One region of the Clostridium sp. FP1 genome, then DNA from elsewhere that is predicted to be linked to it. Evidence: riboswitches for the same ligand, from Rfam matches in the RefSeq annotation. Region 1 holds a riboswitch; each other region holds the start of a gene.
The links. A riboswitch is a leader RNA that binds a small molecule or an ion and turns the genes downstream of it on or off. The one in region 1 is predicted to bind glycine.
Positions count from the first base shown of each region.

Region 2: linked by a shared signal. The riboswitch ahead of G9F70_RS17600 (alanine/glycine:cation symporter family protein) and the one ahead of G9F70_RS19930 (APC family permease) in region 1 are both predicted to bind glycine.
Region 3: linked by a shared signal. The riboswitch ahead of G9F70_RS03110 (sulfide/dihydroorotate dehydrogenase-like FAD/NAD-binding protein) and the one ahead of G9F70_RS19930 (APC family permease) in region 1 are both predicted to bind glycine.
Region 4: linked by a shared signal. The riboswitch ahead of G9F70_RS21155 (GrdX family protein) and the one ahead of G9F70_RS19930 (APC family permease) in region 1 are both predicted to bind glycine.

Region 1 covers NZ_JAAMNJ020000001.1:4,135,454-4,143,806, forward strand. The annotation lists gene G9F70_RS19905 (heavy metal translocating P-type ATPase) at 1-898, opposite strand, end outside; gene G9F70_RS19910 (ArsR/SmtB family transcription factor) at 968-1,330, opposite strand; gene G9F70_RS27335 (methyl-accepting chemotaxis protein) at 1,540-2,400, opposite strand; gene surE (5'/3'-nucleotidase SurE) at 2,496-3,248, opposite strand; gene G9F70_RS19925 (hypothetical protein) at 3,583-4,872, opposite strand; glycine riboswitch at 5,324-5,421, shown strand; gene G9F70_RS19930 (APC family permease) at 5,578-6,915, shown strand; gene pepF (oligoendopeptidase F) at 7,333-8,353, opposite strand, start outside.
Region 2 covers NZ_JAAMNJ020000001.1:3,598,226-3,606,578, forward strand. The annotation lists gene G9F70_RS17595 (phosphoribosylformylglycinamidine synthase) at 1-450, opposite strand, end outside; gene G9F70_RS17600 (alanine/glycine:cation symporter family protein) at 676-2,019, opposite strand; glycine riboswitch at 2,142-2,266, opposite strand; gene G9F70_RS27070 (hypothetical protein) at 2,321-2,443, opposite strand; RNA gene rnpB (RNase P RNA component class A) at 2,618-2,992, opposite strand; gene G9F70_RS17610 (Nif3-like dinuclear metal center hexameric protein) at 3,042-3,857, opposite strand; gene G9F70_RS17615 (tRNA (adenine(22)-N(1))-methyltransferase) at 3,848-4,537, opposite strand; gene G9F70_RS17620 (PH domain-containing protein) at 4,549-5,436, opposite strand; gene rpoD (RNA polymerase sigma factor RpoD) at 5,536-6,630, opposite strand; gene dnaG (DNA primase) at 6,653-8,353, opposite strand, start outside.
Region 3 covers NZ_JAAMNJ020000001.1:597,377-605,729, reverse strand. The annotation lists gene G9F70_RS03130 (DNA-3-methyladenine glycosylase family protein) at 1-99, opposite strand, end outside; gene G9F70_RS03125 (C-GCAxxG-C-C family (seleno)protein) at 119-532, opposite strand; gene gap (type I glyceraldehyde-3-phosphate dehydrogenase) at 991-2,031, opposite strand; gene gltA (NADPH-dependent glutamate synthase) at 2,375-3,757, opposite strand; gene G9F70_RS03110 (sulfide/dihydroorotate dehydrogenase-like FAD/NAD-binding protein) at 3,757-4,626, opposite strand; glycine riboswitch at 4,766-4,869, opposite strand; gene G9F70_RS03105 (iron-containing alcohol dehydrogenase) at 5,155-6,321, opposite strand; gene G9F70_RS03100 (3-hydroxybutyryl-CoA dehydrogenase) at 6,652-7,500, opposite strand; gene G9F70_RS03095 (electron transfer flavoprotein subunit alpha/FixB family protein) at 7,626-8,353, opposite strand, start outside.
Region 4 covers NZ_JAAMNJ020000001.1:4,437,137-4,445,489, reverse strand. The annotation lists gene G9F70_RS21165 (MutS-related protein) at 1-431, shown strand, start outside; gene G9F70_RS21160 (tRNA (cytidine(34)-2'-O)-methyltransferase) at 577-1,044, shown strand; glycine riboswitch at 1,430-1,573, shown strand; gene G9F70_RS21155 (GrdX family protein) at 1,749-2,126, shown strand; gene trxB (thioredoxin-disulfide reductase) at 2,155-3,081, shown strand; gene G9F70_RS21145 (thioredoxin family protein) at 3,181-3,510, shown strand; gene G9F70_RS21140 (glycine/sarcosine/betaine reductase component B subunit) at 3,587-4,873, shown strand; gene grdA (glycine/sarcosine/betaine reductase complex selenoprotein A) at 4,944-5,420, shown strand; gene grdB (glycine reductase complex selenoprotein B) at 5,547-6,854, shown strand; gene grdC (glycine/sarcosine/betaine reductase complex component C subunit beta) at 7,076-8,353, shown strand, end outside.

The DNA of each region.
Region 1 (8,353 bases):
CTCCAAATTCTTTCGTAACCTCTATAGTCAATAATCCATTTTTATTTATACATCCAGCTAAAATTTCATCACCGCTTTTAACTTGTCTTGGAACTGATTCGCCAGTTAATGCAGCTGTATCTACTAAGGACTTACCCTCTATTACCATTCCATCTAAAGGTACTTTTTCTCCTGGCTTTACTATTATAATATCTCCAATGTATACCTCTTCAGGATCTACTTTAACAATTTCATCTTTAATCTTTTTATTTGCATAATCTGGCCTTATATCCATAAGTGCAGATATTGATTTTCTTGATTTATTTACAGCTGCTTCTTGAAAAAATTCTCCTATTTGGTAAAAAAGCATAACTCCTACGCCTTCTGGAAATTCTCCAATAGAAAATGCTCCCACAGTAGCCAGTGCCATTAAGAAGTTTTCATCAAACACCTGCCCTCTTAATATATTTTTTATAGCTATTATAAGGACTTCTCCACCGATTAATAAATAGCTTGTAAGAAATAACCAAAATTCAACCCAATAATCTAATTTAAATACAACTGCTATTATAAAAATTGCTATGCCTATAGAAACTGCCATAATTTTATTTTTATTATTTTCTTCTTCTACCTTGGTCTTGCTATGATTATGACCTTTTTCCTCATATTTAAATGTATTTTCTTTTTTTGGTATAAGCACAACATCCGGTTCTATCCTCTTAACTATTTTTTTTACTTCCTCTATAATAATTAATATTTTATCTTCGCTTTGAAACTTAATTACTAAGTTTTTACTAATAAAATTTATATTTGCATCGACTACTCCCTCTATTTTTTTGCAATTAGCTTCAATTTTATTCGCACAATTAGCACAACCTAAACCTTCTAAAATGAATTCTCTTTTTATTATAGTCTCCATTTTCTCCCCCTCTTACAATTTTTTTTATGTACTTTTACATTAGGTATTTTACTTTATAATAATAGAATATTATTTTAATTCTTTTATGTGTATAAGTCCCTGATCAAAAATTTGTTTAACATGTTCGTCATCCAAAGAATAGAATACAACCTTACCTTCCCGCCTATGTTTCACGAGTCTAGCATTTTTAAGTACACGAAGTTGATGCGAAATAGCTGATTGAGTCATATTAAGAAGAGCTGCTATATCACAAACACACATTTCAGTTTGAAATAGCACACAAAGAATTCTAATTCTTGTAGTATCACCAAAAACTTTAAAAAGTTCTGCTAAGTCATACAGTGTTTCTTCTTGTGGTATTGATTTTCTAACTTTTTCTACCACATCTTCATGTATAGTAGAACAAGTGCAAAACTCTATTTTTTTTACCATTTACTTTCCTCCATTCATATGAACACATGAATTGTTGTTCATATGTTATTATATTACATTTATTAATAGTTGTCAACATCTTTTGGTGACGGTTAACAACTATTTAAACCAAAAGGTACAAGTTTTCATAAAAAACTTGTACCTTTTGAAATGTCATTAAAGGATAGATAATTGTTAACTGTCCCCATTTATTTCTTTTAGCATTCTTCCTATAATTTGCTTGCCATTTCAGCCAAAATCTCTGCACTCTTATTCAATTCTTTTACAGAATGAATTATTTGAGTTAGTTCCTGTTCTTGTTTTTCAGCAGAAGTCATAGCAATACCAATAATCTTTTCTACTTTGCCTACTGAATCCTTAATACTTTTCAATATAGTATTTATTTCAGTTATAGATTGGGTACTAGATCCAGATAATTTTCTTATTTCAGATGCTACAACGCCAAATCCTTTTCCAAGCTCACCTGCTCTAGATGCCTCTATTGCAGCATTTAAGCCCAGAAGGTTTGTTTGTTTTGCTATACCTTCGATAAATTTAATTATATCATCCGTATTGTTGCATTGATCTGAAGTATTTTTTACTTCATCTACAACCTTAGTGTTTATTTCCCTAATATTTTGTATATCAGTATTAATTACATTTGCCACTTTTAATATAGATGCAGTTGCATTTGATAAGTCAACAGACATTTTGGTAATCCTAGTACTATTTGCTAAATTTTTACCATAAGATATTGCACCTACCACTTTACCCTGCTCGTCCTTCAGTGGAATTGCAACTACTCTAATACTCATGTTATTATAATCGTCAACTGTAAAAGCTTTCATTTTACCACTTTCTATAACTTCTCTTAGTGCTTCGCCCTTCGGAATTACCTTTCCCACTTGAGAATAAGCAGGCATATTTTCACTTTCAACAAACTTAACAAATCTTTGCTTATCCGTTAATGTAAAAGCAATCTCGTCCTCAAATAATGCAGGTAGTTGATCTAATATTTCTTTGAAACTAGTTATTATTTTGTGTGTCTCATTTGTATTTTCAATTTCTTTTGATAATAATTTATTGTTCACTTTTACCCCCGCCCAATATTTTAGTTTGATTTTTTCTCTCATAACATAAAGTACAATTAATCAGTAATTTATCATAAGCTTCTATTTTTGTAAAATTAAAACCATTCACTTACATCATTTAATATTTTGAAATTAGTTAAATCATAATGAAGTGGTGTTACAGTCACATAACCCTCTTTAAAATATATTGTGTCGGAATCATCCTCATGAGCATCTTTTAATTCACCTTTAATTTCATAATAAGTTTCATTATTTTCTCCTATAGTTTCTATATAAGCGTTGTTATAAAATCTGCTTCCAATTTTGCATACTTTAATTCCTTTTATTTCATTCTCCTTAAGTAGTGGAACATTTACATTTAGTACAATATCACTTTTAATGTTATTCTCCTTAGCCTTAAGCAATATTTGCCTAGCATATACAGCGGCCATTTCATAACTTTCAATATTTTTATTAATCCGCATAGAAATAGCCATAGATGGCACTTTATAAATAGCTGCTTCAATAGCTGCAGAAACTGTACCAGAATATAGAACATCTGTACCTAAATTTAAGCCTTTATTAATTCCTGATACTACCATATCTATTTTACCCTCAATAAGTTTATTTATGGCAATTTTTACACAATCAGCCGGTGTTCCATCCACACTAAAAGCTTTTGATTTTAATCCTTCTAACACATTTTCTTTCACAATGAGTGGCCTTGAAAGTGTTATTGAATGTCCGCAAGCACTTCTTTCATTATCTGGTGCTACGATAATTACTTCATGATTTTTTTCCAGTTCTTTTGCTAATGCATATATACCTTTTGCATTTATACCATCATCATTGGTAATCAATAGTCTCATTTTCATTCCTCCCTTAATTCACTATGGTTCTTCACAATTATTAATTTTTATCAGCTAAACTAATTGATACATTATTTAAGTAGTATGTACTAAAATAACTTTGATAATTTTAAACAGCTCATTTACTTAAGCTATTATAATTTATATTATACAGATAATAACAATAGATATCTATGGGCAAGTATTAATTTATATTTGCACTTAATTATCAACAGTTACTATAGAACTTTCAAATACAAAAAATACCTATAGACTTGACACTTTTTTCAAAGTGTCAAGTCTATAGGTATTAGTTTAAATCATCATCTGCATCGCTACAATATTTTTACATTTTTTATTGTTTTATTAAAACAATTTTTTCTGCAAATCCAATTGGTGGTAAACTTCTAGTTAATTTTCCACCATAATATGCTACAACTTTAGAATCTTTCTTAATATCATTTACTTCAAGTTTCGCACCTGTTTTAAAATCTACAATTTTAGTTTTTTCACTTATATTAAGAATAATATTATCAAAACCACTTTCCCCTAATCTTTCACCTTTTATCTCAATTCTATTCTCTTTTTTGTCTTCTGATGTATAAATATTATATATATTTCCAATTATACCCATTTCATGCTTTGGTTCACTAATGACTATTTTTTTGGCAACCCCTATTGGTGGTAAACTTTTAGAAAGCACACCATCATAGTAAACTTTCACATTTGCATCATTTTTAATTGCCTCTATTGTTAATTTATTACCACTCTTCTCGCTTATAATTTCAGTTTTAGAATTTATAATAAAGTTTATGTCAGCATAAATATTATCTTTAGATTTTTCTCCCTTAACCAATACCATAATCTCATTTTTGCTCCCTTCGAGAATATTGATATCACTAATCAATCCAGTAGCTGTAGCACTTAATTCTTTATCCTTTTGGTTAGACAGTATAACAACTTTTTTAGGAGTTGCTATAGGTGGCATGCTCATAGTAGTAATATTATAATATGCTATAACTCTAGTTCCTTTTTTGATATCTTTATAGCTTACCACTTTACCAGTTTTACTATCTACAACTTCTGTTTTTTCACTTATGATAAGATTAGTATCTATTTCACCCTTCATAAGTGCCGTGATTTCTTTATTTTCTTTCATTAAAGAAACATCAGTAATTATTCCATAATTGCATGATCCAGACTCTTCCTCACCTTGCTCTACTATTATCATATTAGCAGTACTCATTGGTGGTATGCTGGCAGTAACAGCAGGTCCATAATAAACTTTAACTTTTACTCCATCTTTAATGTCCGTTAAACTTAATTTTTTACCATCTATTGCACTTATTATCTCAGTAGCATCATTTACATTTAGTATAATCTTATCATTATTTGATTTATTATTTTTTATAGTAAATCGAGATTTACTTTCAGATGCTTGTACATCTGAAACTATCCCCTCTGTGCTTGTGAAAAATATTTGTGGTTTCTTCTCACTTTGTGAATTCTTCTCACTAACTGCTTGAATCTTTAAGCTAGTATCATTCTTCAGACTGCTCATAGTATTCGCAGATGCTAACATAGAATTCCCACTTATAAACACCCCTAAAGTTAATATGGCTATTGTTTTCTTTGTGAATTTCATAATAATCCCTCCAACATTGTAATTTAAATATAAAATCTATTAATGTCCCATACAAATTTATACTCTTTCACTTATTAGACGACGCATACAAAAAAAACGCTTCAAATTTTACTGCAAATTTTCAAATACTGCTGTAGAAAATATTTTAAATTGTATGCTTTAGGACATTTATATTTTACACCTTTAAACTATAAAACCAATAGTCTAAAGGATTCCTTTTTAAAGAATAATATTCTAAAAAAATCTTGTTGACTAAATTTTAATTTCCTATTAAAATAATATAGAAATAATAAAATTTATATTTATGGATGATAATTATTGGAGATATCCGCATTGGGTAACCGTAGAAGAAAGAAATAAATCTATGCTTGTGGTTTATTTTGAAACTTTCAGGTATTAGGCATCTAAAAAACAGACTAATTACTGTTTTACTACGCCTTGTACAATAATTTGACATACCCCTGGAGAGACTACTTAAATGTGGCATCAACGGAGCAACTTAGATGATCATCTAATGAAACTTTCAGATAAAAGGACAGGGAGTAAAAAGGCATTGTTTTTCTCGCCCTTTTACTCCCTGTTTTTATATATTTTAATGACTTTTTTGAAGGAAAGCCTAGCATACTAATTAATAATCTTCTGAAGTCTTTAATTAATACCAATTTTCTATTACTCCAAGGCTAACAAAAGAGAGGATGATTTATTTTGGAAACATCAAAAAAACTAAATTCTATCAATAATTCACCAAAAACACTAAAGAAAGAAATCGGTTTACTAGAAGCCATTACTCTAGTTATAGGTATGGTTATAGGTTCAGGAATTTTCTTTAAACCTTCCATTGTCTTTAAAAACGCGGGCTCTCCAACCCTGGGAATACTTGCTTGGGTAGCCGGTGGTATTATAACTATGGCTTCCGCTCTTACTATAGCTGAAATAGCAGCAGCTATTCCAAAAACCGGAGGTGTATTTATATATCTCAAAGAACTTTATGGAGAAAAAGTCGCATTTTTATTTGGTTGGGTACAAACTGTTATTTATGTACCTGGAGCAGCTGCTGCACTCGCAATAGTCCTGGCAACTCAAGCAACTAATTTTGTACCTATGAATTCAATACAACAAAAACTATTTGCAATATTAATGTTATTTATTATTACAACTGCAAACGTTATATCAACAAAACTTGGTAGTAAAATTCAGTTTGTTGCAACTATTGCAAAATTAATTCCAATTTTTATTATTATTGCTTTAGGCCTTATAAAAGGAACAGCTCACAGTTTTTCTTTACCTGTAGGGAATGCAGCCGCTGGTGCTGGATTTGGAGCCGCTATGCTTGGAACACTATGGGCTTATGATGGCTGGGTAGGTGTAGGTAATATAGCAGGAGAACTTAAAAACCCTAAAAAAGACATACCAAAATCAATAATTTTTGGGTTAGTGGTTATTATAATAGTGTATGTACTATTTAATTTAGCAATTATAAACATAGTTCCTATAACAGCTGTTATAAGTTCTAATAAAGTGGCTTCTGATGCTGCAACAGTTTTATTCGGAAAATCTGGTTCCTTATTTATCGCTGCAGGTATATTAATTTCAATCTTTGGAACATTAAATGGTTACCTAATGACAGGAGTTAGAATACCTTTTGCAATGGCGCAGGATAAACTCTTACCTTTTGATAAATTCCTCGGAAAAGTTAATGAAAAGTATCAAACTCCATTAAACGCTTTTGTATTCGAAGTAGTAATTGCTTGCTTATATGTATTTAGCGGTTCTTTTGATAAATTAACTAACCTTGTAACCTTTGTTTTATGGATTTTCTTCACAATGGCGGTAGCTGGTATATTTATATTAAGAACAAAACATAAAGATTTAGATAGACCTTATAAAGTACCACTATATCCAATAATTCCACTCATCGGAATTATCGGAGGTATATATATCCTAGTAAGTACGCTTATGACTGATACTTCAAACGCACTTATAGGACTTGCAATAACTTTAATTGGATTGCCTGTATATTGGTATATTAAGAAAAAGAAATAAAAACAGAAAAGTATATATTATTACAATTGCAATTTACATAATATATACTTTTCCTAACGGTCTAATGGATTGATAATAACTATAACGAAAGAAGCACAGGTTAATTCCTGTGCTTCTTTCGTTATAGTTATGTCTGTCAGCTGTACGCTTAAAATAGTAGATAAATAGTAAGTATGAAATTTCTCCAAAATGACTTGCAATAAGAAACGAAAAAACTATTGAAATTCCATTTAGAAATTCTTCTTTTGCGAATATAAAGTTTCCGTGAGCCTGCACAGGAAGTGCAGGCTAGCGAACCCGAAGCAGGACGCTGAGTGTGAGCGCTAGGGGATTTTATATTTGCAAAAGATTAGAATTTCTTAATCAAATTTCTAGTGTAGAGTTCTTTTACAAGGCGCGGAGGAGAACTTCTATACTCTATATCTCTTTTTCCAGCATCTCTAATAATTCATCAAATCTTCTTATAGTATCTTCCAAAGGTTTTGGAGTGGACATATCTACCCCGGCTTTTTTAAGAATATTTATTGGATAGTCACTTCCACCACTTTTTAAGAAGTCCTTATATCTTTCTACGGCACTTTCACCCTCTTCAACTATCATTTTACTGAAAGAATTAGCTGCTGCAAAACCCGTAGTATATTGATATACATAGAAATCACTATAGAAGTGAGGTATCCTCGACCATTCCATATCTATACCCTCATCTACCACCATTTCTGCTCCAAAATATTTTTGGTTTAAATCATGATAAATTTTACATAAATCCTCGGTCGATAGTGGGTTTCCTCCTTCAATGTTTTCATGGGTTATTTTTTCAAACTCTGCAAACATACATTGTCTAAATACTGTAGTTCTTATTCCTTCTAATTGCTCATTTATTAAAAACAATCTTCTCTTCTTATCTGTCTCGTTTTTAATTAAATAATCTATTAATAGGCATTCATTAGTTGTAGATGCAACTTCTGCACAGAATAACACATATTCAGAATATATATATGGTTGAGTCTTCCTTGAATAATAAGAATGAATAGAGTGCCCCATTTCATGAGCAAGCGTAGATACATCATTTAATTGGTAATTATAATTTAGAAGTACGTATGGCATACTGTCATAGCAGCCCCCTGAATATGCCCCTCCACATTTACCTTTATTTTGAAATATATCCACCCAACCTTCACTAATTCCGTCTTTAAATATACTTAAATACTCTTGCCCTAGTGGTTTAATACCATCCAATACAATTTTAACAGCATCTTCATACTCAATATGATCCTCCTTAGCATCAACTATTGACACATATAAATCATACATATGAATTTCATCAAGCCCTAACAGTTTCTTTTTAAGGCTTACGTATTTATGAAGTGAAGATAAATTGTTATTTATAGTATCCACCACATTATGATAGACCCCTACTGGAATATTATTGGGCTTTAAA
Region 2 (8,353 bases), 540 kb from region 1:
ACCTGTTTCTCTAGAGTCTACAGCATTTATACAATATTCTTTAATCTCATCTATTTCACTTTTAGTAATATTACCCTTTAATATTATAACTTTTGCTGTTTTAACTATAGGTTTATCCTTTTGAGTTAAGATTTGTATACACTCCGCAGCAGAATCTGCCCTTTGATCATATTGTCCTGGCAAATATTCAATAGCAAATACGCTTTCTCCGCTTTCAATATTTAGCTCTTCATCATAAACCTCATCTACTGTAGGTTCTGAAAATATTGTATTTCTTGACTTTTGATACTGATTTTCTGATATTCCCATAATATCATATCTATTAATTAATCTAAGCCCTGTAAGGTTCGCTATACCTAGATTTATCACTATATCCCTTAATAATCTTTCACCTTCAACATTATAGTTCGTTTTTTTCTCTACATATAACCTATATATCTTATTTTCCATGATTAATACCTCCAAAATGTAAATTTATACGAATATTAAACATTAAATATCTTTTATAATTCGTTATAGTTATAGTATAGTATATTTTCTCTAATTATAAAAGCTTATTTTACTATAATTCCATACTTTTCTGATTTTAATGCCTTTTATAATATAAATATAATGCAAAAACAGGATGGCACAAATATGCCATCCTGTTTTATTCTAAAAAATATATTACTAAATTTAGTTTTTCTTTTCAAAATCATCTTCGTAATTTTTCAATGTCTTTTTAACTAACGCTGAAAGTCCTAACAATGCAATTAGATTTGGTATAACCATTAATCCATTGAAAGTATCTGCTAGTTCCCAAACTAGGTCAACCTTTAATGCTGCACCTAATACTATAAATACAAGAACTAAACATCTATATAATGTTAATGCTTTTTTCCCAAATAAGTATTTAACATTGGCTTCTCCAAAGAAATACCAAGCTACTATTGTAGAAAAAGCAAAGAAGAATAATGCTATAGCTACAAATGGACCACCAATACTTCCCATTCCATTAACAAAAGCTTTTTGAGTTAAAGCTATACCAGTAGTTTTTCCATCCATTGCCCCAGTAGTTAATATAACCATTGCAGTTAATGTTAAAATTATAAAGGTATCAATAAATACACATACTATTGCAACAAGGCCCTGCTGAGCTGGATGAGCAACCTTTGCAAGTGCGTGTGCATGTGGTGTTGATCCCATTCCCGCTTCATTAGAGAATAATCCTCTTGCAATACCGTATCTCATAGCTTCTTTTACTCCTACTCCAATTAAACCACCAGTAGCAGCTTGAGGGTTAAAAGCTCCTACAAAAATCATTTTAAATGCTGGTCCTAAATTAGCAATATTCATTATAATGATTATTACGCTTCCCAATATATAAAACAAAGCCATAAATGGAACTACTTTTTCAGTAAAGGCTGCAATACGGCCTACTCCCCCAATAAAAATCATACCAGCTAAGGCTGCAACTATAATGCCCATGATAATTCGAACATTAGTATTTGAGCTTATTGCTGCACTTATTGAATTAGATTGTACCATATTACCTATAAATCCCAAGGCAATTATTATAGTTACTGAAAAAAATGCTGCTAGCTTTTTGCTTCCAAGACCTTTACTAATATAATAAGCAGGTCCTCCTGTCATCTCGCCGTCAACTTTTTCTTTATATTTTTGAGCAAGCACCGCTTCTGCAAAAATAGTTGCCATTCCAAAGAAAGCACTTAGCCACATCCAAAATATTGCCCCTGGTCCTCCTGATACTATAGCCGTTGCAGCCCCTGCTAAATTTCCTGTTCCTACTTGAGCCGCTATTGAAGTTGTCATGGCTTGAAAGGATGACATTCCGTCCTCTCCTGCTTTATGCCCAAATTTAACTCCACCAAAAGTCTGTTTAAATGCATCTTTAAATCTTCTGACTTGGACAAATTTTAGAGTTACTGTAAAGTAAATTCCAGTACCACATAATAAAAATATTAATACATACCCCCACAAAACACCGTTAATGTCTTTAATAATTGATAACAAGTCCATAAATACACGCCCCTTCTAGTTATTTAATTTTTGCATAAAAAAAATTATACCAATTAATATACTGTGAGACTATTATACTTTTAAAGCACACTAAAATAGAGATCAAAATAAAATGACCTTTTGCAAATAACCCTGTCCTTTTACCTGAGAGCTTCACTATTCCAGCACTCAATCACATAGAATATGTAATTAAATAAGGTTTAGCTTTCTCCTTCGGTGCTATAAAAGTCTCTCCAGAGGTTTGTCCAATATTAGTACTTTTCCAAATGGATACCTGAAAGCTTAACTTCTTCGGTGGATGTTATGGATTAAGCTTTAATTGTTGAATTGCTTTTAAACTTAATTTCTTATACATCTCTCTCCTAATATTTTCATCCAAAATTATTAATTTGTAATCATTTACACTACTATACCATATTTTCATCTTTATTTCATTTATTTTACAAAATAATTTAAATTTCTCTTTTTTTTTAATTTATAACATATATATATACAACTGTATATACATTATTCTACATATTTAAATTTAATATATTTTAAAATTACACTTTTCTATACAATAAAAAAAACACCCACTATAAAGTGAATGTTTTCTATTGGTACGATTAAGCCTATAAGCCGAGTTCTGTATTAGACAATCATCTATCTAGGCCTATTGTTACCAATAAGCTCAAGCGATACACCCGAGAACGAGACGGGCAGTCTCATGATGTTCTCCTATTCGATCTTGCTCCAGGTGGGGTTTACATAGCCGCAAAGTCGCCATTGCGCTGGTGAGCTCTTACCTCGCCTTTCCATCCTTGCTAGTATATTCAAATATTTAGCAAGCTAAACTACTAGAATACCTTTAGCGGTATATCTCTGTTGCACTTTCCTTAAAGTCGCCTTCACTGGGAGTTACCCAGCACCCTTGCCCTATGGAGCTCGGACTTTCCTCTCCGCAATACTGCGCAGCGATTGTCTGACTTACTCGCAAAATAATAATACCATAATACTCGCTTAAATGCAAATGGTATTTTATACTACATAGTTTTATATGGATCCTGGGATATTTGAGAAACTATAACCTCATTATCATACCCATCTTGTATCAATTGTTTTTTAAGTTTTTCTCCAAATATTTGTAGAGGTATCCACTCTGTTGCAAAATGTCCAGCATCAATTAAAGCTATATGTTCCTCTTTTAAATCGCAAGCACCGTGATACTTAGTATCCCCTGTAATAATGCAATCTGCACCTAATTTTATACTATCATAAAAAAAGTCTTCTCCACTGCCATTTATAATAGCAATAGTTTTAATTAAATCATTATGATGGCCTACATATCTTATAGCTTCCGCTTTAAATGTTTTCTTTACATTTTCACATAATTTCCCCAGCATAATAGGTTCATCTAAGCAAACTAATCTACCAATTCCAGAATGACCTTCAGAGCAATTATAATTTTTTGATGGCTGAATAATCTTGTATTTATTAAACCCTAAAATCTCAGTGGCAATATCATTTAACCCACCGCATGCAGAATCTAAATTTGTATGACTAGCATACACATTTATCCCATTACTGATTAGCTCAATAATTTTTCTACCTACCAAAGTATCCCTGGTAATAGTTTTAGGTTTAACAAAAAGAAGAGGATGATGGATCAATATAAAATTGCATCCACTATCCACAGCTTCTGAAATTACATCTATTGTACAATCTAATGCAATTAAAATTTTCGTAACCGTTGCATCACTGTCCCCAACCATGAGTCCTACATTATCATAATCCTCTTTTAGTGTAGCCGGGGCATACTTTTCCATAATATCTTCAATAGTTCTTACTTTTAAAAGCATTTTAAAAACCCCTTAAGTCTTTTTATAACGTGATAAAGCTCCATCTTCCTATTTTTAGATAAAATTGTATCATCATTTAAACTATCATATACTTTTGAATATTTTTGCATCTTATACTCTATAAAACTTTGCATTACTGTGTTTTTTTTATCTAATAATATTTTACTTATCTCATAATAGATACTATCCAAAATTATAGGTTTAGTATCATATTTCACCTTAATAATTTCATAAAATTTACCATCATCATTGCAAATTTCTTCATCAAGGATATTATATCCTGCTATATACAAATACTCTCTCAAAACCTCAGCATTCTGAACCGGCTGAAGTATCATATATTTAAATTGTTTAACCAGATCTAAGTCAGCTTCTAATATATCTCTTATTAAATTACCACCCATTCCTGCAATAATAGCTATCTGGGCCTCACCATTATTAACTGTAGATAATCCACTTCCTAGTCTACAACTAATTTGCGCACTTAGATTATTAAGAGTAATATTATTTTTGGCCTTCTCAACAGGACCTTTATTTATATCAGAGGCAATGGCACTTTTTATTACACCATTTTTCACTAAATAGATAGGAACATACCCATGGTCCGTTCCTACATCAATAACACTATCGCATTTTTCTATCATATTTACAATTGCTTTTAATCTTATGCTAAGATCCATATTTTTCATCCTTATCTAAAGTTAATTAATATTTTAAACTGTATAATTAAAAATATCATTGATATAATCAGTGACATATAAATAAATTTATATGCTGATTTTCTATCATATTTCGCACTAAAATAGCTTGCATAATACATACAAAATAGTAATGCCATATTTAATACCCCGTAAATCATCTGGGTAAACGCAAATTGTTTACCTGTTCCCATTTTTATTGGGTTGAAGTTTGCATCGAAGTTTAAAGGCATAGTATTAGGTATCATATGCTTTAAATATAATATAAATGGATTCAGGGTTAAAATTAACGTTAGTGCACTTACTACCATTAAAGGTAAAATGAAATGCCTGTCTTTATGAAGATTATAACTGTTATTCACCTTATATTTCCATTCTACTCTACTTACATTGTGATATGCTAGTGCTTTTTCAAATTTTTCATAATCTACAGGAGATATTGCATAATTCATATGCTCTGTTTTCAAATAAAAAATTTTTTTATTATTTGTAACAAACATTCTAGATATCCCAATTTTATCAATTACAAATCTGCCCATAGCAAAGTTACTTATGGCTATACCATTAAGCTTAATCCCTTTAATTATACCACTTGACATAGTATATCCTTCAATTTGATTTAATGGTAAAATTATTTTTTTTAATGACCCAATAGCATATATGCCAATATTTTGGTCATCAATAGTGCATTTAAGTGATGAGTAAAGTAGCATATAGTATACTTGATATATATTACATGACACTAATATAAGCTTTAACAGGCTAGCTACAATATATGAATCCGTAAATTTTAATAATATTAAGATCAATATATTATATAATGCAGTGATAAGCACCATAAGCCAGAGCCCGCGTCCTCCTTTAGATATATAACTATCCATTAAATCACCTTCTTAAGCTACATTATACCATATTCAAATCCACCTTGTAAATGTTTATCCATAATTTTACACAGAGAAAAAACACCTTAAGTAAGGTGTTTAATCTAAATAATCTTTTAGTTTTTTGCTTCTACTTGGGTGTCTTAATTTACGTAGTGCTTTAGCTTCAATTTGCCTTATTCTCTCGCGAGTTACATTGAATTCTTTACCAACTTCCTCAAGAGTCCTTGCGCGTCCATCATCTAATCCAAATCTTAATCTTAAAACTTTTTCTTCTCTAGGGGTCAATGTATCTAAAACGTTGATTAATTGCTCTTTAAGCATTGTAAATGCAGCAGCTTCTGCTGGTGCTAGTGCATCATCATCAGGAATAAAATCACCTAAATGACTATCTTCTTCTTCACCTATAGGAGTCTCAAGTGATACTGGTTCTTGTGCAATTTTCATTATTTCCCTAACTTTTGCCACGGGCATTTCCATTTTTTCAGCAACTTCATCCGGTTGAGGTTCACGTCCAAGTTCTTGAAGGAGTTGCCTTGAAACCCTAATAAGCTTATTTATAGTTTCAACCATATGCACAGGTATCCTTATTGTTCTTGCTTGATCTGCTATTGCACGAGTTATTGCCTGCCTAATCCACCAAGTAGCATAAGTACTAAATTTAAAGCCTTTTCTATAGTCATATTTTTCTACAGCTTTTATTAGTCCTAAATTACCTTCTTGAATAAGATCTAGGAATAGCATTCCACGTCCAACATACCTTTTAGCTATACTAACAACTAATCTTAAATTAGCTTCTGCTAGTCTTTTCTTAGCAACCAGATCTCCTTCTTCATTTCTTTTAGCAAGTTCAATTTCTTCAGCTGATGACAGTAATGAAACTTTTCCAATTTCTTTTAAATACATCCTAACAGGGTCATCTATAGATATACCTTCTGGTATACTAACATCAAGCTCTTCAGCTTCTGGTTCACTTTCGGCTTGAGCACCAGTACTAGGTGCCACTTCATTCATATCCCCAACAACATCTATTTCCATTGATTCTAAAACTTCATAAACCTTTTCTATTTGTTCTGGGCTTAAATCTACTTCATAAAGTTCATCCATTACTTCTTTATAAGTTAAAGATCCTTTTTTTCTACCTTTTTCAATAAGTTTGTTGACTAAAGTCATTTTTGAGCTTTTATCCTTCATCATATTACCTCCTTCCTAAATATTATAATTGTTTTATATCTTTTTGAACGTCTATAAGTTTCTGGGCAAGTTTTATAGATTCTTCTAGTAAGCCTTTTGATTCATATTTTTTGATTTTATCCATAATTTCTTTTTTCGACTCCTCTAACTTGAATTTTTTCAATTGTTTTATGCAATCATTTATAAGTCTTTTATGATGCTCTTCATCGTCATCAAACTCAATTTCCATAGTATTTATCCATTCTTTTGTACATTCTATATCATTACATCTAAATTCGATGTTTTTAATTTTTTCATCTATTGTTAAATTTTTATATTCAGCAATTAATTTATATATGGTTTTATGACTTTCAAGTACTAATTGATCTATGGACATGATTTCTGTAATATAATCACAATTTTCAACTTTTATAAACATGAATTTCAATAAATTTCTTTCAGCCTTAATATAAGCTGGTTCTAAATATAATTTTTGTCCAAAATCCTGTTGTATATTCATTTTCTGCGTTTTTTTTGAATTTTTGTTGATTTCGTCTCTTAATAAGTCATATATTGCTTGTTCCTTGATGCCTGTTCCTTCAGAAACCTTTTTTATATGAACATCTTTTTCAACAGGGTCTAAATCTACAATAATTTCAGTAACCTTTTTTACATACTGTATTAGCATTTCACTATTCGAAAAATTTATTCCGTCACTTGCTCTTTTAATCCTATAATCTATTATAGGAAGAGCATCATCTACTAATTTCTGAAAAGCCTGCTGTCCATTGTTTTTTATATATTCATCTGGATCCTTACCCTTTGGCACTATTAGCACTCTCAAATCAAAGCCTTCATTTCTTAATATTTCTAGTCCTTTCAAAGTTGCTGCTTGACCTGCAAAATCAGCATCATATGAAATAATGACTTTGTCTACATATTTTTTCAATAATTTTGCTTGATTAATAGTAAGTGCCGTACCAAGGGATGCAACAACATTTGAAAACCCATATTGATGAAGCGAAATACAATCCATATATCCCTCTACAATTATTATTGTTCGAGATTTATTATTTTTGATTACAAAATTCAATCCATAAAGATGATACCCTTTATGAAATAATGTGGTCTCAGGTGAATTTAAATACTTAGGTTTTGAATCGTCTAAAACCCTTCCACCAAATCCAATGACCTTCCCTTTATAGTCAAATACAGGAAACATAATCCGATTTCTAAATCTGTCATAATATGAACCTTTAGGACTTTTAATAATTAATCCTATATTAAGTAAATCTAGCTCAGAATAACCTTTCTTTTTTAGGTATAATAACAAGCCATCCCATTTATCAAAGGAAAAACCTAAACCAAATTTTTTCATAGTAGTTTCAGTGATTCCTCGGTTTACGAAATATGCTTCTGCTTTTTTATCCTTTCTTAAATTGTCATAAAAAAACCTAGCCGCTTCTACATTAATATTGTACATTTTGTTATACATGTTTTTTTGTACATTATTTTCGTCACTTTCTAGTTCTATACTAATATTTGCCCTTTCAGCCAGAAGCTTTGTAGCTTCAGGAAAAGTTACATTCCTGTCCTTCATAATATAACTAATTACATTCCCAGCTTCGCCGCATCCAAAACATTTATAAATTTGCTTTTCTTGAGACACAGTGAAAGAAGGACTCTTTTCATTATGAAAAGGACAAAGGCCAATGTAATTTCTTCCAGTTCTTTTAAGTTTAAC
Region 3 (8,353 bases), 3.5 Mb from region 1:
AAAACATTGGCCGCATTGGAATATATGGTCTAATTCAAAGTTCTCTACATCTTTTATAATTATACCTTCATTAAATGATTCAACATTTTTGTAATCCATAATTTTCCCTTTCCTTAGTTCAGTTATTTATTTTTAATTCTCGTGCGACAATTTCATCTAATATCTCAGTAGCTGTTTCAATCATAACCCTGCAACCACTATCTTGCTTTTTATATTTTGCTTTAAGTGACCTGCAATTATCTGTACCTAACTTTGCTTCAAACTTTTGGAAGAACTCCTGACATAGCTTCTTAACTCGCTCTCCTTCATGTGCTTTTTCTTTAGTGAATAATATACCTATAACTGAAAGTGAACCTGTTATAGCCCCACAAACGCTTTCAACACCCATTCCACCACCAAAGGATGACATAGCTTTAAATGTTTCACTTTTCAAATTCATATTATATTCATCACTAGCAGCATAAATCATCACCTCAGAACAACTTAAATCATATTCTTTAGTATAATATTTGTTTATTTTATCAATTAACATACACATCGCCCCCATTCTTTAACCTTATTATATCAAATTATTATCACTTAGTTATGAATTTTTTGTGTTTTTTAATCCTTTTAGTCCTTTAATGTCAAATAGTTGTTAACCGTCCCTTATGTTTTGCCCATTTTCCACTTAATCAACTCCACAATTCACTGTTTAAATCATCTCCTGGGTCGCTGTAATTAACGACTTCACAAGGAGATTTAGACTCCCACTAAAGTTTTCTTTTTATTGTAGTATGTTACCCCACTTATAGAAGTGGGAGACTTCCTTCTGAAATGTCGTTAAACTAGAGAAGGACGGTTAACAATTATTAACTAATAAACTAGTTAATAATTGTTAACCGTCCCCGTTTCTCCTACCAAAATCATTTATGAAACGCAGCTAATTTTCTTATTTGCTTTATAATGGTTATAAATCCTTCCTTCATTTTAGATACTAATCCTTAGCATCTATATTACCATTTTCATATTTTTTGCATTACTTATTTTACTTGCTACAAGATTTACTAAATCTACTGTTCTAGATGAATATCCCCATTCATTATCATACCATGCTAGTACCTTTAAAATGTTTTTGCCTATAACCATGGTTGAAAGTCCATCAACTATAGATGATCTATCATCACCCTTATAATCTATAGATACTAACGGTTTTTCTGAATAACCTAATATACCTTTAAGCTCATGTTGTGATGCATATTGGAATGCACTATTTACTTGCTGCACAGTTACTTCCCTTGACATTTCACATATAAGCTCTGTTATAGACACTGCGGCGGTAGGTACCCTTAAAGATGACCCATTGATTTTGCCTTCAAGACTCGGAATTACCTTTGCAAGTGCTTTTGCAGCACCAGTAGTTGTAGGAATTATCGATTCCCCTGCCGCTCTAGCACGCCTTAAATCTTTATGAGTTTTGTCTAGTATTCTTTGATCATTAGTATATGAGTGTATTGTTGTCATACATCCATTAACTATACCAAATTGTTCATCTAATACTTTAGTAAAAGGTGCAAGGCAATTAGTAGTACAAGAAGCATTGGAAATAATATGGTGTTTTTGAGGATTATATTTTTCGTCATTAACTCCCATAACTATTGTTATATCCTCATTTTTTGCCGGTGCGGTAATTACTACCTTTTTAGCTCCTGCTTCAATATGTTGCATAGCCTGCTCTCTCTTTGTATATATCCCTGTTGATTCTATAACAACATCTACGCCTAGTTGCTTCCAAGGCAAATTCTTAGCTTCTTTTTCATTAAACACTTTAATTTCTTTACCATTTATTATTAATGAGTTACCTTGCGTTTCTACTTTGCCTTTAAATGTTCCATAACAAGAATCATAGGTAAAAAGATGTGCAAGGGTTTCTACATCTGCTCTTGCATTTATAGCTACTATTTCTGCTCCTTCATGTAAATTATCTTGTGCAATTCTTAATACAACCCTTCCTATTCTTCCAAACCCATTTATAGCGATTTTTACACACATATTTACTCCTCCAATATACATCTTATTTTATGTATTGTGATACATTATTTCTTTATATAATTTGAAATACGCACATATTTTCAGTATTTAATATAGTTTTATATAATATGTTAAACCGTTTACAATCAAATGCAATATATATAATTTTATGTGCTATACTATTTATATCAATGTACTACACTTTTGTCAATAGTAAATTTGTCAATATTTTTCTAAATATGTAATTATATATCCCATTAGCTACTTATTGCTTATGTTTGCTTTGATTATCTAAAAAAAATAAATATTAAAAAAAAATCCATAAACTAAAGTTTATGGATTTTTTTTAATATCTATTTTCTTATTAGTTTGTTAGCATTTCATTTATAGCTTTAGCAGCTTTTTTGCCTGCTTCCATTGCCAAAATAACTGTAGCAGCTCCTGAAACAGCATCTCCACCAGCATATACATTCTTTTTAGAAGTTAACCCAGTTTCATCTTCTGCAACTATACACTTCCATTTATTAATTTCCAAACCTTCTGTTGTTGATGCAATTAATGGATTTGGTGATGTTCCTAGTGACATTATAACTGTATCTACATCAATTACAAATTCTGAACCTTTAATAGCTATAGGTCTTCTTCTACCTGAAGCATCTGGCTCACCAAGCTCCATTTTTATACAGTTCATTCCTATAACATTTCCCGCATCATCTCCTAGGATTTCAATTGGATTCACAAGTAAATCCATTATAACTCCTTCTTCTTTTGCATGATGCACTTCTTCAGCTCTTGCTGGAAGTTCTGATTCTGATCTTCTGTATACTATATGACCTTCTGCACCTAGTCTTACTGCTGTACGTACAGCATCCATTGCAACATTACCTCCACCTACAACAGCAACCTTGCTGCCTGTTCTAATAGGGGTACTGTAACCCTCTTTATATGCTTTCATCAAATTGTTTCTAGTTAAATATTCATTAGCAGAGAATACTCCATTTAAATTTTCTCCCGGTATTCCCATGAACATTGGGAGTCCTGCACCTGAACCAATAAACACAGCAACAAAATCTTCCTCTTCCATTAACTGATTTATTGTTACAGTTCTTCCCACAATAACATTCGTTTCTATTTTAACGCCTAATTTTATAACATTTTCAACTTCATGTTTAACAACTGTTCCTTTTGGCAATCTAAATTCTGGAATTCCATACACCAAAACTCCACCAGCTTCATGAAGTGCTTCAAAAATAGTTACATCATATCCATCTTTAGCTAAATCCCCTGCACATGTAAGTCCAGCTGGGCCACTTCCTATTACAGCAACTTTTTTACCATTTTTAGGCTTTGTTTGTGAAATATCAACATTATGTGCTCTTGAATAGTCACCTACAAATCTTTCAAGTTTACCTATAGCTACAGCTTCTCCCTTTATTCCAAGTATACATTTGCTTTCGCATTGAGTTTCTTGTGGACAGACTCTTCCACAAACAGCTGGTAATGCACTATATTTTGCTATTACTTTAACTGCCTCTTCAAATTCTCTTTTCTTAACATGTTGAATAAACCCAGGAATATCTATGGCTACAGGACATTTAGTAACGCACTTTGGATTTTTACAGTTTAAGCATCTTGCAGCTTCTTCAACTGCCTCATCTTCTGTATAACCTAGACATACTTCTTCGAAATTAGTTGCTCTTATTTTCGGATCTTGTTCTGCTATTTTCACTCTATTCATTTTACTCATTATTTAGTACCTCCTAATCCACAGCCTGGTTTAATGCCTTCATTTTTAGAAACTTCTTGCGTTTTGTACATTGTTTGTCTTCGCATTGCTTCTTCAAAATTAACCTTATGACCATCAAATTCTGGGCCATCTACACAGGCAAACTTAGTTTCACCATCTACAGTAAGTCTGCAAGCTCCACACATTCCCGTGCCATCTACCATAATAGGGTTCATACTTACAATAGTTGTTATTCCAAGTTCTTCAGTTAATTTACAAACAAATTTCATCATTATCATTGGTCCAATGGCAATAACTAAATCGTATTTTTTGCCTTCATTTTGAACTAAATCTTTTAATTTATTTGTAACAAGTCCCTTATATCCATAAGAACCATCATCAGTACATGGATAAACGTTGCCTGCTACACTCTTCATTTCTTCTTCCATAATCACATATTCTTCAGCCTTTGCGCCTATTATTACATCTGCTTTTACACCTTGCTCATTTAACCATTTAACTTGAGGATAAACTGGAGCTGTTCCAAGTCCACCTGCTATAAAAATAATTTTCTTATTCTTTAGTTCTTCAATGCTTTCACTCATTAATTCTGATGCTTGTCCAAGTGGTCCTACAAAATCTAAAAACGAGTCCCCAACTTCATAATTTTCCATTTCTTTTGTTGAACAGCCTATTGTTTGAACTACAATAGTAACTGTACCTCTTTTAGTATCATAGTCAGAGATTGTGAGTGGTATTCTTTCACCTTTTTCGTCCATTTTGATAATTACAAATTGACCTGGTTTTGCTGATTTAGCTACTCTTGGCGCCTCAATATCCATTAAAAATATTTGAGGTGCTAATGCTCTTTTCTCAATGATTTTATACATTTTTATTCCTCCATATTCATCTATGATTTTATATTTAATTTTTTTGCAACATATTTATTAGTAAAACGATTGCAAGGCATCTTTGTTTAGATACCTAAAGTAAATAGACAGGCAGTAAAGAGCATAGAAATACTAATGCTATTCACTACCTGTCCTTTTATCTGAAAGTTTCCTCAAAATAGTAACCTATTTGAGTTTCTTCTTCGATGCCCATATTAAATGGATCTCTCCAGGGACATGTCCAATTATTGTACTCTACCTGAAAGCTTCCGAGTAATTCTTAGCAAAATTTACTCGTTTCTTCTTCGGTTACCCCAAAATATATGGGATATCTCCAACAATTATCATCCACCCATATTAAATTACATTTATAGTTTAAGTCTTTCTACGTATATAGTCAACATAAACTAGCCTATCTCCTATTTGTTTTTTCTATAAGTAGCATAAAAATAGCATAAATTTGCAACTTAAAATTATCTTTTAAAATTGCAAATTTATTTTATATTACTGTATTCTAATCATTTAAGTCTAAAAATTAACTTTTTCTCCTGTAAATGTGCAAGTAAATACTTTTTTCATTTCATCCACATTTATTGATCTTGGGTTAGATCCTGTGCATGCATCTTTTATAGCATTTTCAGCCATAAAATCTACATTTGCTTCAAATTCTTCTTTAGTTATTCCATATTCAGCTAAAGAACATGGTATATTCATAACTTTATTTAAATCTCTTATCATATTAGTTAATGAATCTATTAATTCATCTTGCGTATTTCCACTTAAACTTAAGCTTCTTGCAATAGCCGCATATCTATCTCCACAAGCTTTTTTGTTGAAATCTATAACATATGGAAGAAATATTGCATTTGCGCAGCCATGAGGGATATGTAATACAGCACCTGTTTTGTGTGCCATACTATGAGCAATTCCTAGTAGTGCATTTGAGAATGCCATTCCAGCCAAGCATTGCGCAATGTGCATTTCATTTCTTGCCTGCTCATTTCCTTCAAAGGACTTTAATAAATTTTCTCTAATCATAGTTATAGCTTGCATTGCCAATGGGTCTGAAAAGCTTGAATGAAGTCCTGCTACATAAGCTTCAATTGCATGAGTTAATGCATCCATGCCTGTATGCGCTACTAATTTAGGTGGCATTGTTTGAGCCAGTGCAGGATCAACTATTGCTATATCTGGTGTTAAATTGAAATCTGCTAGTGGATATTTTATTTTTGCTTTATAGTCGGTAATTACTGAAAATGCTGTAACCTCAGTTGCTGTTCCACTAGTTGATGGTATAGCTATAAATTTAGCTTTTTGTCTTAGTTCTGGAAGACCAAAAGGTATAACCGCTTGTTCAAAAGTAAATTCTGGATATTCATAGAAAATCCACATTGCTTTTGCTGCATCAATTGGTGAGCCCCCACCAATTGATACTATTAAGTCTGGCTCAAATTCTCTCATTACTTTTGCACCATTCATAACTGTTTCTACTGATGGATCTGGTTCTACTCCAGTAATATGCTTAACTTCAATTCCTGCTTCTTTTAAATACTCTTCAACCTTATCTAAAAATCCGAATTTTTTCATAGAGCTTCCACCAGTAACTATTACTGCTTTTTTACCCTTTATAGTTTTTAAAACTTCTAATGAATTTTCTCCAAAATAAATGTCTCTTGGTAGTGTAAATCTATTCATTATATTTCCCCCCTATTTATATATAGAATCATATGTTTTTATACTTATATACTTTTATATTTATATGTTTATCAACATTTACGCCAACTTTGTTATTTGTTTAACTACATTGTTAATTATATAACGTCAGCAATTTAAAGTCAACCTTCAAACGACAAAATTTGATATATTTGGTAAAATAGTTTTGAATACTAACTTTTTTTTACTTAAACCTTACATGTTTGATATATAGATAATTTGCATTTTTAGCAAGTACAAAAAACAAGAGCATTATAACTTGCTATAAGTTATAATGCTCTCTAGATTCATTTCTCATATTAAAATATTATATTATCTTGTATAATTAAAGAATCCTTTTTTAGTTTTTCTTCCTAATAATCCGCCTCTAACGTATTTTCTTAAAAGACTATGAGCTCTGTATTTAGAGTCCCCAGTTTCTTTATATAAAACATCCATTATAGCAAGACATACGTCTAGTCCTATAAGGTCACCTAGTGCTAGTGGTCCCATTGGGTGATTAGCTCCTAGCATCATTGCTTTATCGATATCTTCTGCTGATGCAATACCTTCGGCAAATATTCCTATTGCTTCATTGACCATTGGTATTAATATTCTGTTTACCACAAATCCTGGTGCTTCTGCAATTTCTACAGGATCTTTTCCAATAGATATAGCCACTTCCTTTACAAGACTAAAAGTCTCTTCAGATGTAGCCATTCCTTTTATTACTTCTACAAGCTTCATCATTGGTGCTGGATTAAAGAAATGCATTCCTATAACCTTATCAGGTCTATTTGTAGCAGCTGCCACTTCTGTTATAGAAAGTGAAGATGTATTTGATGATAAAATAGTTTCTGGTTTACAGATTTTATCGAGTTCTGCAAAAATTTCTTTCTTGATTTCCATGTTTTCTACAGCAGCTTCAACTACTAAATCACAATCTGCTGCTAAACTCATATCAGTAGTCCCTGTGATTCTTGAAAGTATTTCTTCCATATTTTCTACTGTTATTTTTTCCTTGCTAACTAATCTTTCTAGATTTTTTTTGATTCCAGCAAGTCCTTTATCTACAAATTCATCTTTTATATCTCTTATTATTACTTCATATCCTTTAGCTGCAAACGCCTGAACAATTCCAGCTCCCATAGTTCCAGCTCCAAGTACAAAAATCTTTTCCATAAATAACACGCTCCTCAAATTTCATTTTATTTAAAACTAAAAGTAGTAACTTTTTTTAAAACTTACTCTAATACTAAATTCTAGCATTAGAGCAAGTTCACTTTAATTAAAGCTATTTAATTATATTATTTTTCATCATTTAATGCATTGATTTGATCTACCATTTCAGGGAGAACTTTTGTATAATCTGCAGCTATTGCAATATCTGCAACTTTCATGATAGGTGCAGATGCATCCTTGTTTATAGCTATTATAAAATCAGAATCTTGCATACCAGCTAAATGCTGAATTGCTCCTGATATACCACAAGCTATATACACAGTTGGTCTAACAGTTTTTCCTGTTTGTCCTACTTGAAGTGATTTATCTACCCAACCATTCTCAACTGCTGCTCTAGATCCTCCAACAACTCCGCCTAGGCTAGTTGCTAGTGTTTCCAGTATTGCAAAGTTCTCTTTAGATCCAACGCCACGACCACCAGATACAATGATATTAGCTTCTCCAATATCTGCTATATCTTTAGCAAGCTTTACAACTTCTAAAGTTTTAGTTCTGATATCAGCTTCTGTTAGATTTACAGTAACTTTTTCAATCTTGCAAGTTCTATTTTTATCTTTAGCTAATTTTTCAAAAACTCCTGGTCTAATAGTAGCCATTTGTGGTCTATGATCGGAGCAAACTATTGTAGCCATCAAGTTTCCTCCGAATGCTGGTCTTGTCATAAGTAAATTTTTAGTTTCTGTATCTACATCCAAGGAAGTACAGTCAGCTGTAAGTCCTGTTGAAAGTCTTGCTGCTACCCTTGGTCCTAAATCTCTTCCTAAATAACTTGCTCCAATAAATATGACTTCTG
Region 4 (8,353 bases), 300 kb from region 1:
GCCCCAGTGACGATTTAACAAAGGGGAAAAGTTTCTTTATGGCAGAGGTAGAATCAATTCATAGAATAATTAAAGCGCTAGAAAAGGATTTGCCGGTATTTTGCCCTATAGATGAGATATTTAGGGGCACAAATCCCATAGAGAGGATTTCTATGTCAGCGGAAATATTAACATATATAAACCGTGGAAAAAGTATTTCAATTGTAGCTACACATGATAGAGAACTCTCGGATATTTTAAAAGAAAATTATGAGTTTTACTATTTTAGTGAAACTGTTGATACGGGTAAGGGCTTAAGCTTTGATTATAAGATTAAAAAAGGAATTTCTCAAACAAGAAATGCCATTAAACTTTTAGAATACATGTGTTATCCAAAAGAAATAACAGATAGGGCATATAAAAGAGCTGAGATAATTGAAAAACTATTATAGTTTAGTAAACATGGGCGGCTAATAGTGGCCTATGTCTTTACTAATAATTATAAGTAAGGTAATATGACAGTATATACTTATGTCATTGGAGCAAAATTATTAATAATAATGTTGTACTGCTTAGAAGTGCAAGGAGGAGTAATTTATGAATTTAAATATAGTTTTATTTCAACCGGAAATACCGCAGAATACTGGGAATATTGGAAGAACTTGCGTGCTTACTGACTGCAAACTTCATCTTATAAAACCATTAGGATTTAGTTTAGATGAAAAACAACTTAAGAGAGCAGGACTCGATTACTGGCCGTTTTTAGACCTTGAGATACATGATTCATATGAGGCACTTAGGGAAAAATATAAAGATGCAACCTTCTACTATTCTACAACAAAGGCTTCAAAATTATATTCAGAAGTAGAATATAAAAAAGGTGATTTTATAATATTCGGGCGTGAGTCATCAGGACTTCCAGATAGTGTTCGGAATAGTGACCCTGAAAGGTGTATACGAGTACCTATGATAAATACAACTACTAGGTCCCTCAATCTTTCTAATACTGTTGCTATTACAACATATGAAGCTCTTAGGCAAGTTGGGTTTCCCGAGATGAAATAAGGAAGCCTAAAATAACTAGTATATATACTAGTTATTTTTTTTATATGCTAGAGTATTTAGTAATTAATAATTGTTATATCATCCCATAGGGAAGCAAGGAGGGATAAAATGGATAAGGTTAAAACTATAACAATAAAGAGTTATGAGACTAAAAAATGTATATATATATTTAATTAAATGAAATTATAGTATTATTTAATCGGTTTCACAAAGATATTTAATCTGCTTTGCAAATGATAAAAAAATAACAAACTATTTGATATATAAATCACAACTATAGATAATTAAAATAGTTAATATTCTAAACATTATGGTTAATGTGAAAAAAATAGTGTATACTGTAAATATGTGATAGATTTACAGAAATAATTTAATATTGAAATGGATGATGTTTTAGGGAGATGATCTTAAATTATCACGGGATAAATTTTTTAATGTAAAAAATTAACCCTTTTAAGATAGCCGAAGGAGTAAGTATTGCAGCCTATGCAACATGAATCTCTCAGGCAAAAGGTACCGAAAATGGACATACCTCTGGAAAGCGAATGGCACCGACGGAGTAAACCTCTCAGGTTAAAAGACAGAGTATAAGGGCACAAGGGGCTTTTATATCTGTCTTTTTTGTTGTGCTAAAATGTGTTTTATGTGGGTGGGATAACAATTAACAGTTGTTTTATCCTAGAGAACTATAAGGAGGGCATTAATTGATAGAACCATTAATTATTGTAACAAATAATCCAATGTCAAAAGAAAAATTTGAGATTAAATATAAGGTAGTATTTATTCAAGGAACCATGATGGATATTTTGAGAAAAGTTAGGGATAATATCCATGTAGGTCATAAATTATTAACCCATCCTTTAATGAGCAGTATAAAGCCGAATGAAACGCCTTATAGAACTATTTGTATATCAAAAGAAAAATTAAGTGGAGTTGACTTGCAATCGTTATCTATAATAGAAGAGAGCATTATGACCACAGAGAAATTCTTAAAAGATTTTAAAACGCCTCAGTGGAATGAAAAGATATTGTTGGATTTTCAACTTATAGATTTTGATTTAATAGATCATGCAATAAATTAGACATATGAAAAATAAGGAGGATATAGCTATGGAACATATTTATGATACTATAATTATTGGTGGAGGTCCTGCCGGATTATCTGCTGGACTTTATGCATCAAGATCAAGAATGGATACTTTAATAATAGAAAGAGCAAAATTTGGTGGACAAGCGACTACAACAGATGAATTAGATAATTACCCAGGTTCCATTGAAGAATGTACAGGGACAACATTAAGTAAAAGAATGAAGCAGCAAGCAGAAGAATTTGGAACACAATTTGTTAAAGAAGAAGTTGTTGAAGTTGAACTTGAAGGAGATATTAAAGTAATCAAGTGTAATAAAGAAACTTATAAAGCCAAAACAATTATAATTGCTACAGGAGCATACCCAAGACTTGGTGGATTTAAAAATGAAATTGAACTAAGAGGAAAAGGTGTTTCTTATTGTGCAACTTGCGATGCTGACTTTTTTACAGATTTAGATATTGCAGTGCTAGGAGGCGGAGATTCAGCGTTGTCTGAAGCTATATACTTAGCTAAATTTGGTGAAAGTGTTACAGTAATACACAGAAGAGATGAACTTCGTGGTGCTAAGTCACTTCAAGAAAAAGCTTTTAAAAACCCAAAAATTAAGTTTATTTGGGATACAGTAGTGCAGGAAGCTAAGGGCGAAGAAATTTTAGAAGGTTTAGTTTTAAAAAATGTTAAAACTGGAGAACTCAGTGATTTAAAAGTAGATGGATGTTTTGTATTTGTAGGATATCTTCCAATTTCAGAATTGTTTAAAGGTATGATTAATATGACGGAGAGAGGCGACGTTATTACTGATGAAGAGATGAGAACTAATATACCAGGGGTATATGCAGCGGGAGACATAAGAGAAAAATTATTAAGACAAGTAATTACAGCAGCGGCAGATGGTGCAATAGCAGCGACTCATGCTGAACATTACATTGAAGATAAATTTAATTAGCTTATATAAAGGGTATTATCCTTTTAAATAAAAGGCATAATTCTTTTAAATATATATATATGAAACAATTACAATTAAAATTTTAGGAGGTCATTAGTAATGGTAGAATTAAATAAAGAAAATTTTGAAGCAGAAGTATTACAATCTGAAAAACCAGTATTTGTAGATTTTTGGGGAGATAAATGTGAAATCTGCATAGAACTTATGCCAGGAGTTCATGCCCTAGAAGAAAAATTTTCAGATAAAATTAAATTCGCTTCTTTAAACATTGGTGGAGCAAGGAGAACAGCTATAGCTCAAAGAGTTTTAGGACTTCCAACAATGATTTTATATAAGGGTGGAGAAAAAGCAGCTACAATAACACCAGATAAAATTTCTTCATTAGATGATGTAGAAAACTTTATAAAAGATTATTATAATACATTATAATTTGGTACTAAAGCTTATAGTAAAAAAGCTATAAGCTATTAGATATATATACTTAATATCATAGGAGGTGATTGTTTTGCGTCTAGAAATAGGAAACATATTTATTAAAGATATTCAGTTTGGACCAGAAACAAAGGTTGAGGGTGGAATTCTTTATGTTAATCAAGATGAATTATTAAAAGCGGTTTCAGGAGACGAAAGACTGGAAACGATTAAATTAGACATAGCAAGACCCGGTGAAGAAGTTAGAATAATTCCAGTAAAAGACGTAATAGAACCAAGAGTTAAAGTTAGTGGTGGTGGTGGAATATTCCCAGGATTTATAAACAAAGTTGACACAGTAGGTTCAGGAAGAACTCACGTTCTTAAAGGAGCAGCTGTTATAACAACTGGTAAAATCGTTGGATTCCAAGAAGGAATAGTTGATATGTGCGGAGAAGGAGCTAAATATACACCTTTCTCAAAAACAAACAACTTAGTAATTACTTGTGAGCCAAAAGAGGGAATACTGCAACATGAGCATGAAGAAGCTGTAAGAATGGTAGGCTTTAAAGCTGCTGTTTATCTTGGAGAAGCTGGTAAGAAAATTGAACCAGATGAAATAAAAACATTTGAAACATTGCCATTACTCCAGCAAATTAAACTATACCCTGAACTGCCAAAAGTAGTATATGTATATATGCTTCAAACACAAGGTTTATTACATGATACTTATGTTTATGGAGTAGATGCTAAAAAGATAATACCTACTTTTATCTATCCAACAGAAATATTTGATGGAGCAATAGTAAGTGGTAACTGTGTTTCGGCTTGTGACAAGAACCCAAGTTACGTGCATATGAATCATCCAATAATAGAAGATTTATATGAGAGACATGGCAAGGATATTAACTTTATGGGATGTATAATAACAAATGAAAATGTATACTTAGCAGATAAAGAAAGATCATCAAATATGGTTGCAAAATTAGTTGAATTCATAGGAGCAGATGCTGCTATAATTTCAGAAGAAGGTTTTGGTAATCCAGATGCTGACCTTGTTATGAACTGTAATAAGATAACTGCAAAAGGAGTTAAAACTGTACTTTTAACTGATGAATATGCTGGTCAAGATGGAAGTTCTCAGTCCCTAGCTGACTCAACACCACATGGTGATGCAGTTGTAACTGGTGGAAATGCTAATGAAGTAATTACACTTCCTCCAATGAAAAAAATTATTGGACATATGGAAGCTGCTGATATAATAGCTGGTGGACACATGGGAAGTTTAGGAGCAGATGGTTCTATCTTTGCTGAAATTCAAGTTATAACTGGTGCAACTAGTGAAGTTGGATTTAATAATTTAACAGCTAGAGGATACTAAAATTATTTAATTATATAGATATAGCGTTAAATTATAGTTACTAGAAAATAAATATAAACAAGAAAGGAAGATGAAAATGTTAAAAGGGAAAAAAGTTATCGCTATTGGTGATAGAGACGGAATACCAGGACCAGCAATAGAAGCTTGCGTTAAATCTGCTGGAGCTGAAGTAGTATTTGCATCAACAGAATGCTTTGTCTGAACAGCCGCAGGAGCTATGGATCTGGAGATCCAACAAAGAGTAAAAGACCTTACTGAAAAGTTTGGCGCTGAAAATATGGTAGTAATTATTGGAGGAGCTGAAGCTGAAGCATCAGGACTTTCAGCAGAAACAGTAGCAGCAGGAGATCCAACATACGCTGGACCACTGGCTGGAATTGCACTAGGCCTTGCAGTATACCACATAGTTGAAACAGAAATTAAAGATCAATGTGATGAGGCAATTTATGAAGAGCAATGTGGCATGATGGAAATGGTTTTAGAAGTAGATGAAATAATCGGAGAAGTTAAACCAATTAGAGAAGAATTCTCAAAATATACTGTTTAAAATTATAAATTTAAATTAGATGAGATACTCTAGTATAAATACCATAAGATTGCCAATTGTAAGTTAACTTATATTAATATAGTTAAAATAAAATTGTCAATTCCCGTTAGAAAGGGGGAGAAATACTTGTTAAAAATCGTACATTATATAAATCAATTTTACGCTGGAATAGGCGGAGAAGAAAAAGCAAATATTAAACCAGAGGTTAGAGAAGGCTTTGTAGGACCAGGTATGGGACTAAATGGCTTGTTAACTAAAGGTGGCGCAGAAATAGTTGCTACTATAATCTGTGGTGACTCATATTTTGCTGAAAACATAGAAGAAGCTCAAGCTGAAATAATTGAGATGGTGAAAAAATACAATCCTGATTTATTTATGGCAGGTCCTGCTTTTAATGCAGGAAGATATGGTATTGCTTGTGGAGCTGTGGCAGCAGCGGTGAAGCAGCAATTAAATATACCAGTAATGACTGGAATGTATGTAGAAAATCCAGGTGCTGATATGTATAAAAAACAATTGTACATAGTTTCAACTAGAAATAGTGCAGTTGGTATGAGGGATGCATTACCTAAGATGGCAGCACTCGCATTAAAACTCGCTAAAGGTGAAGAAGTAGGAATGCCTACTGAAGATAATTATATCGAAAGAGGTATAAGAAAGAATCATTTCGCCAGTGAGAGAGGTTCTAAAAGAGCGGTTGATATGCTTGTTAAGAAGTTAAAGGGAGAAGAATTTGTAACAGAATTCAAAATGCCTACTTTTGATAGAGTTGAACCAAATGCTCCTATACTTGATATAACTAAAGCTAAAATAGCAATAGTTACCTCTGGTGGTATTGTTCCAAAAGGAAACCCTGATCATATAGAATCTTCAAGTGCTTCTAAAATATGTAAATATGACATAGAAGGAATAATGGACTTGACGTCTGAAACTCATGAAACAGCACATGGTGGACACGATCCAGTATATGCTAATGAAGATCCAGATAGAGTTATTCCAGTAGATGTATTAAGACAACTAGAAAAAGAAGGCAAAATAGGATCATTACACAGATATTTTTATTCAACAGTAGGTAATGGTACAGCAGTTGCATCATCTAAGAAATTTGGTGAAGATACTGCTAAAGAATTAATTGCGGATGGTGTAGATGCAGTTATATTAACTTCAACATGAGGAACTTGTACACGTTGCGGTGCAACGTTAGTTAAAGAAATAGAAAGAGCTGGACTTCCAGTAGTTCATATGTGTACTATTACTCCAGTTTCAGTAACTGTTGGTGCTAATAGAATTATACCTACAATTGCTATTCCTCACCCACTTGGAAACCCTGCATTAAGCAAGGAAGATGAGTTTAAATTAAGAAGAAAATTAGTGGAAAAAGCATTAGTGGCGTTGCAGACTCCTGTAGAAAGCCAAAAAGTATTTGAAGACTAATTTTTAATTAATAAATAAATTAGGGGACTTTAAAGTTCCCTAATTATTTATCCAATGCACATTGTACAGTGCACAATGCACAATGTACAATTTAGCTTAATTTCTATATTTTACTTAGCGAAGTTTATATTGTGGATTGTGCATTAAAACTTTTAAAATTAATGTACATATATTAAATTAAGGTTTGTACTTGAAAAAGCAAATAAGGAGGATGAGTGATTATGAATTTCCCAGTTATAAAAAAAGCATCTTATATTTTAGTCAATGCTCCAGATATGGTAATTCACAATGGAACTACACAAACATTAGAGAGAGAAACAAATCCAGATTCCGAATATTTAAGAGATATGAAAAGTCATTTAAGAGGATTTGAAGAGGTTGTGGCATATGCCCCAAACCAAACATATATAGGAAATATAACTCCAGAGCAGTTAGCCGAGATGCCAAGACCTTGGTACGGCAAAAACCTTGAGAATGCAAATAGATTTGGTAAATTTGGTGAAATTATGCCACAGGATGAATTCTATGGTTTAATGAAAATTTCAGATGTATTTGATCTTGTATTATTAGAAAATTCTTTTGCAGAAAGTGTAAAAGAAAAACTGTTAAAGCACCCACTAATATCTAGTAAAGTAGAAAAAATAGTTGGCGAAGAAATAGAAAAAATCAGAAGTCTTGTTTGCGATAGTGGTGCAGAGGGTCTATATAATGGGACAGACTTAGTAGGTTGCGTAAGACGAGCTCATGAATTTGATCCAAACCTTGCAGCTCATTATATGCTAGAAAACATAGCTGTTAAAGCATCAGGCATTTTGGCTGGACTTCACTTAGTTAGTAACTTAGATATACCAATAGAAGAAATTGGGTATATATTAGAATGCTCTGAAGAGGCTATAGGTGATATGAACCAAAGAGGTGGCGGAAATTTAGCTAAATCTATAGGCGAAGTAGTAGGGCTTGTTGGCGCAACAGGTTCAGATATAAGAGGATTTTGTGCTGCTCCAACTCATGCTCTAGTAAATGCTGCTTCTTTAGTTAAATCAGGTATATTTAAAAATGTACTTGTTGTTGCTGGAGGAGCTACTGCAAAACTGGGTATGAATGGTAAAGATCATGTTAAAAAGGGTTTATCTATACTTGAAGATTGTTTAGGTGGCTTTGCTATTCTTGTATCAGAAAATGATGGAGTTAGCCCGATTTTAAGAACTGATATAATAGGAAAACATACTATAGGACATGGAGCAGCACCTCAAGCTGTACTTGAAGCATTAGTACTTGATCCATTAACTGCTGCTGGAATGAAAATCACAGATGTGGATAAATATGCACCAGAAATGCAAACTCCAGATATAACTGAGCCTGCAGGAGCTGGAGATGTACCTACACAAAATTATAAAATGATTGGAGCTCTTGCAGTTAAAAAGGGACAATTGGATAGAAAAGAATTACCGAGCTTTATAAAACAACATGGATACCCAGGATATGCGCCAACACAAGGG